2 linked regions of the Pararhizobium sp. A13 genome follow. The protein of the gene in region 2 interacts with the protein of the main gene of each other region in a pairwise test. Links are inferred from orthologs where the notes say so. Each region holds a gene or a part of one and is shown on either strand. Other genes may lie near its edges. The genes, in order: WI754_RS14280 and WI754_RS15500.

The links.
Region 1: the proteins of WI754_RS15500 (region 2) and WI754_RS14280 interact in binary tests that used the Escherichia coli proteins (3 or more experiments, as listed by UniProt). The link is inferred for Pararhizobium sp. A13 from one-to-one orthologs.

What each region holds. Positions count from the first base shown.
Region 1 is NZ_CP149510.1:2,883,791-2,887,113, reverse strand. The notes cover bases 92-3,090. They hold WI754_RS14280 (nitrogen regulation protein NR(II)), read right to left. Parts: upstream 2,169-3,090; coding sequence 1,014-2,168; downstream 92-1,013. Other genes in these bases: dusB (tRNA dihydrouridine synthase DusB), read right to left, coding at 2,165-3,090; ntrC (nitrogen regulation protein NR(I)), read right to left, coding at 92-1,017. In the rest of the region: more of ntrC, read right to left, coding at 1-91; more of dusB, read right to left, coding at 3,091-3,190.
Region 2 is NZ_CP149510.1:3,141,947-3,144,991, reverse strand. What follows is about bases 325-3,045. They hold WI754_RS15500 (P-II family nitrogen regulator), read left to right. Parts: upstream 325-1,376; coding sequence 1,377-1,715; downstream 1,716-3,045. Other genes in these bases: glnA (type I glutamate--ammonia ligase), read left to right, coding at 1,777-3,045; WI754_RS15505 (NAD(P)H-hydrate dehydratase), read right to left, coding at 325-1,039. Outside these bases: more of WI754_RS15505, read right to left, coding at 1-324. UniProt on the Escherichia coli protein: P-II indirectly controls the transcription of the glutamine synthetase gene (glnA). P-II prevents NR-II-catalyzed conversion of NR-I to NR-I-phosphate, the transcriptional activator of GlnA. When P-II is uridylylated to P-II-UMP, these events are reversed.

The sequences.
Region 1 (3,323 bases), 260 kb from region 2 along the record:
GTCGAAACGTTTGACGTCGAGGCCTTCCTTCTCCGCCTGCTGGACGAAATGGCGAACGAGGTCGGGAATATCCTCGGCGCGATCACGCAGCGGCGGCAGGCGCAGCGGCACGACGTTGAGCCGGTAATAGAGGTCCTCGCGGAAAAGGCCCTGATTGATCGACTGTTTCAGGTCCTTGTTGGTTGCAGCCACGATGCGGACATCGGAACGGATCGGCGTGCGGCCGCCAACGGTGGTATATTCGCCCTGCTGCAGCACGCGCAGCAGTCGTGTCTGGGCATCCATCGGCATATCACCGATTTCATCGAGGAACAGCGTGCCGCCTTCGGCCTGCTCGAACCGACCCGTCGATCGGTTTTGCGCGCCGGTGAAAGCGCCCTTCTCATGGCCGAAGAGTTCCGATTCGATGAGATCGCGCGGGATGGCCGCCATATTGATCGCGACGAAGGGGCCGTTGCGGCGCTTCCCATAGTCGTGCAACGCCCGCGCCACCAATTCCTTGCCGGTCCCCGATTCGCCTGTGATCATCAGCGTCAGATCGGTCTGCATCAGGCGTGCCAGCACGCGGTAGATTTCCTGCATCGCGGCGGAGCGGCCAACCAGCGGCATGCCGTCCTGCGTGTCGTCGTCCATCTTCGCCGGCTTGCGCTTGGGCTCGGCGAGCGCCCGGCCGATGATCGCGATCAGTTCCGTCAGATCGAAGGGCTTGGGCAGGTAGTCATAGGCACCCTTCTCGGACGCCTTGATTGCCGTCATGAAGGTGTTCTGGGCGCTCATCACCAGCACGGGCAGATCGGGCCGTGCCTTCTTGATACGCGGCAAGAGGTCGAAGGCGTTTTCGTCGGGCATGACCACGTCGGTGACGACAAGGTCGCCGTCACCGGCGGCGATCCAGCGCCAGAGCGTCGCGGCATTCGAGGTGATGCGTACATCGTAGCCGGCGCGGCTGAGCGCCTGGTTGAGCACGGTGCGGATGGCAGCGTCGTCGTCAGCGACGAGAATCGTGGCGCCTGTCATCGGGATTGTCCTTTTACTGTCAGTGGTTCGCTGTCTTCTGCCGTTGGTCCTTTCGACGCCGGCATCAGGACGCGAAATGTCGTGCGGCTCGACTGGCTGTCGCATTCAACGATGCCGCCATGGCCGCCAATGATCTTGGCAACCAGCGCCAGGCCGAGACCGGAGCCATTGGTTTTCGTGGTGATGAATGGGTCGAACAGATGTGGCACCAGATCGGATGGAACGCCCGGGCCATTGTCGTGTACGCAGAATTCGAGCGGCAGCGAAATCTTCTCGCGCGTTCCGGCGACGGAGAGGCGGATGCCTGGCCGATAGGCCGTCGTCAGCATGATCTCGCCGTCCGCCTTGTCGGCGACCGCCTCGGCGGCGTTCTTGATCAGATTGAGAAAGACCTGAATCAGCTGGTCGCGATTGGCGTAGACCGGCGGCAGCGACGGGTCGTAATTTTCGGTGATGCGAATCTTGCGGGCGAAACCGGCTTTGGCAACGGCCTTCACGTGATCCAATACCGAATGGATGTTGACCGGATGGCGGTCGACAGGCCGCTCGTCGGAGAAGACCTCCATCCGGTCGACCAGCGAGACGATGCGATCGGTCTCGTCGCAGATCAGCCGCGTCAGCGCCCGGTCGTCGTCGTTGACCGAGGTCTCCAGAAGCTGGGCTGCCCCCCTGATGCCAGACAGCGGGTTCTTGATTTCGTGGGCCAGCATCGAGGCAAGCCCCGTGACCGAGCGGGCGGCCGCGCGATGGGTGAGCTGCCGATCGATCTTGTCAGCCATCGAGCGCTCTTGAAACACGATGACGACGGAGCCCGGTTCGGACAGCACAGGTGCCACATAGAGATCGACGAGCTTGTCGGCGCCGAGCCGCGGCGAGCTCAGATCGACGCGGTATTCGTTGACGGCGGCGCGGCGCTCGCGCACCTGCTCGATCAGCGTCAACAGCGGGCTGCCGAAGGGAATGAAGGCGCTGATGTCGTGGCGGGCGAGATGGTTGGCGCTAGCGCCGAAAAAGGCCTCCGCTTCCCAGTTTGCAAACGCCACGAGACCATTTTCATCGACAAGGATGACCGGGTTCTGGATGGCGTTGAGCACCGCCATGGGCAGGGAATCCGCGATTTTCTGTTCGTCGTCCCGCATTTTCTCGGTCATGCCGCGTCCTTTTCTTCTTCGCACCCCGATCCGGCGGCGATCGCTGCGACGGTGCGGGAGAGGACGGCTTTCGGGTCGGTAGAGGTCATGATCGCTGCCTTCTCCGGCGACGCCAGATGCGGCGCGAAGCGATCGAGATACCAGCCGACATGTTTGCGGGCGTGCCTCAAACCAATATCGGCGCCGTAAAATTCGAGCATCATGCCGTAATGCTCGGCGACGACCTCCTGGACCTGCGCTGTTTCCGGATGCTCGACCGCGCCCGCAAGCACGCCGGCATGCCAGGGCCGCCCTTGGCTGGAGCGGCCGATCATCACCGCGTCGGCGCCGGAGCGCCTCAGAATTTCCTCAGCATCGGCCATGGTCGCGACATCACCGTTGGCAACGAGCGGAACCGAAATCACGTCGCGAACGGCGCGGATCGCATCCCAATCGGCGCTGCCATTGTAGAACTGCACGCGCGTGCGGCCGTGGATGGTGATCATCTTCACACCGGCCTCTTGCGCTCGCTTGGCGATCTCAGGCGCATTGATGGAGTTCTCATCCCATCCAAGGCGCATCTTCAGCGTCACGGGAACATCGACGGCATTTACGGTCGCCTCGATGAGCGACAGCGCGTGGTCGGGATCGCGCATCAAAGCAGAACCGGAGTAACCACCGGTCACTTTCTTGGCGGGGCAGCCCATATTGATGTCGATGACATCGGCGCCGTTGTCCGCGGCGATCCTTGCCGCTTCCGCCATCCAATGGGCTTCACGTCCGGCGAGCTGGACCATATGCGGATCGATGCCGGAGTTTTTGAGGCGCGCCCAGCTTTCCGACGCGTTGCCGACGAGTTCGCGGCTTGCTACCATCTCGGTGACGACGAGGCCGGCGCCGTAACGCCAGGCCAACTGCCGGAAGGGCAAGTCCGTCACGCCCGACATCGGCGCGAGCACGACGCGGTTTCGAAAGGAGAGCCGCCCAACCCGGAACGGGGATGACAAATCCGGTATCTGCAAATGATTATCTTTCGGGCACATCTTTATTCTGCACTATTTTTAGACATACTTGTCAGGATTGCCAAGCGATTTCAGAGCCGCGCGACAAAATTCCCGGGACAACTGGTAAAGACCCGACCTTCGCGGTAAATCACCTCGGCGTTTGAAGTGACGC
Region 2 (3,045 bases):
TGCCATCGGCATCGAGCACCAGTTTTCGCCCCGCGAGCATCAGGGCGTACCGCCGCGCCCTCTCCAGATCGCCAAATCCCGGGCCAAGCACGAAGGCGCTGATGCGTTTGTCGGCCAGCCAGTGCGAGAGGTCGTCTTCATCCTCGATCTGTTTCAACATCACCGCCGTCAGATGAGACGCATTGGCTTGCAGGGCCGCGGCGGGCGAGGCGATCGTCACCAATCCGGCCCCCGCCCTCAGTCCGGCGACCGCCGATAGCCGCGCGGCGCCTGTCGAAAGCGGGCCGCCCGAAAAAACCGCAAGGTGCCCGCGTTTGAATTTATGCGCGGCCGGGTCCAGGGCAAAGGCGTGCTCCCGCCAGAGATGCGGGCTGTTTTCGCAAAGCGTGCCTGCACGAGCACGCAGGATGCGCTCGGGGATGCCGATGTCGAACACCTCCAGCGTGCCGCAAAGCATCCGCCCCGGTGTCAGCAGATGTCCCGGCTTCCGGGCCACGAACGTGACCGTGTGACGGGCGTGAAAACTTGCTCCCAGCACCTGTCCGCTGCGGCCGTCGACACCGGAGGGCAGATCGACGGCGATGACCGGAAGATCCTGGCTCTCTACCGCCCGCATCACGCTTGCCGCCTCCGGCGGAACAGCGCGTGAAAGACCCGCTCCGAACAAAGCGTCGATGACGACGTCTCCGGCAATCGGGCCATAGTCCGCAAGCGGTTTCACCGCAACGCCGCAGCCCGCGTAGGCACGCGCTGCATCGCCTTTCAAGGCCGCCGGATTGCCCAAGGCATGGACTTCGACATCCGCGCCGCTGCCGCGCAAGGCGGCGGCGGCGATATAGCCATCCCCGCCATTGTTGCCGGGACCGCACAGGACGACAAACCGCAAGGCACCGGGATAAAGCCGCAAGGCCGCCGCCGAAACGGCCGTTCCGGCGGATGTCATCAGGCTGAAACTGTTGATCCCCGAGCGAGCCGCATCGGCATCGATCGCGGTCATTTCGGCGGGCGTAACGATGGCGTCGTTTCTAAAAGCTGGCATGGCCTCAAAATGCCCTGCTGGCGAAGCGCCTGCAAGGCTAAAACACGAACAGCAAATGTTTATTTTTTATGCATTTGCACATATTTAGCGCTTATCTATGCCGCTTAATACGGCCCTCAAACAAGCAACGCGCCCGCGATGACCAGCGACATACAAAAATTCATAAAAAATAGGCAAAAGGCGCTGTTTATTCTGAAGAAACAGCTATGATCGTCTCTGTTGGAGGAGTTTTCGTCCAAAACGGCATCGCATTTGCCATATCTGGCATGTAAAATGCATATTGAGGGCAAGCGGGCATAAGCCTGCTATAACGGGAGAAGCGGAGAGACATTTTCTCATGAAAAAGATCGAAGCGATCATAAAGCCTTTCAAGCTTGACGAAGTGAAGGAAGCCCTTCAGGAGGTTGGCCTGCAGGGTATCACCGTCACGGAAGCGAAGGGCTTTGGACGCCAGAAGGGCCACACGGAACTTTACCGTGGGGCAGAATACGTTGTTGATTTTCTCCCGAAGGTGAAAGTCGAAGTCGTGCTGGCAGACGAGAACGCCGAAGCCGTGATCGAGGCCATTCGAAACGCCGCCCAGACCGGGCGTATTGGTGATGGAAAGATTTTCGTCTCCAATATCGAAGAGGTCATTCGAATCCGCACCGGTGAGACAGGCATCGACGCCATCTGATCCGCCTGGCCGTTCGGTCCGGGCTACTACCTCGTCATCTCAAGAGAGGGACTTTCAAAAAATGACGACTGCAAATGATATCCTTAAGCAAATCAAGGATAACGACGTCAAGTTCGTGGATTTGCGCTTCACCGACCCCAAGGGCAAGCTGCAGCACGTAACGATGGACGTATCCTGTGTTGATGAGGACATGTTCGCCGATGGCGTGATGTTCGACGGTTCGTCGATCGGCGGCTGGAAGGCCATCAACGAGTCCGACATGGTGCTGATGCCCGATCCGGCAACCGTGCACATGGACCCCTTCTTCGCACAGTCAACGATGGTCATCGTCTGCGACATTCTCGATCCGGTCTCCGGCGAAGCCTATAACCGCGACCCACGCGGCATTGCCAAGAAGGCCGAAGCCTACCTCAAGGCTTCCGGCATCGGCGACACCGTCTTCGTCGGCCCCGAGCCGGAGTTCTTTGTCTTTGACGACGTGAAGTACAAGGCTGACCCGTACAACACAGGCTTCAAGCTCGACTCGTCCGAACTGCCGTCCAACGACGACACCGACTACGAGACCGGCAACCTCGGCCACCGTCCGCGCGTCAAGGGCGGTTATTTCCCGGTTCCGCCGGTCGACAGCTGCCAGGATATGCGCTCCGAAATGCTGACGGTGCTGACCGAAATGGGCGTCACCGTCGAAAAGCAGCACCACGAAGTGGCCGCTGCCCAGCACGAACTCGGCGTGAAGTTCGACACCCTGGTGCGCAACGCCGACAAGATCCAGATCTACAAGTACGTCGTGCACCAGGTCGCCAATGCTTATGGCAAGACGGCAACCTTCATGCCGAAGCCGATCTTCGGCGACAACGGCTCGGGCATGCACGTGCACCAGTCGATCTGGAAGGACGGCAAGCCGACCTTCGCCGGCGACGAATATGCCGGCCTGTCGGAAACCTGCCTCTTTTACATCGGCGGCATCATCAAGCATGCCAAGGCGATCAACGCCTTCACCAACCCGACGACGAACTCCTACAAGCGTCTGGTGCCGGGTTATGAAGCGCCGGTTCTGCTGGCCTACTCCGCCCGCAACCGCTCTGCCTCGTGCCGTATCCCATTCGGTACCGGTCCGAAGTCGAAGCGTGTCGAAGTTCGCTTCCCCGACCCGCTGGCAAACCCCTATCTCGGCTTTGCCGCCATGCTGATGGCCGGCCTCGACGGCATCAAGAACAAGATCCACCCCGGCAAGGCCATGGACAAGGATCTCTACGACCTGCCGCCGAAAGAACTGAAGAAGATCCCGACCGTCTGCGGTTCGCTGCGCGAAGCGCTCGAAAACCTCGAC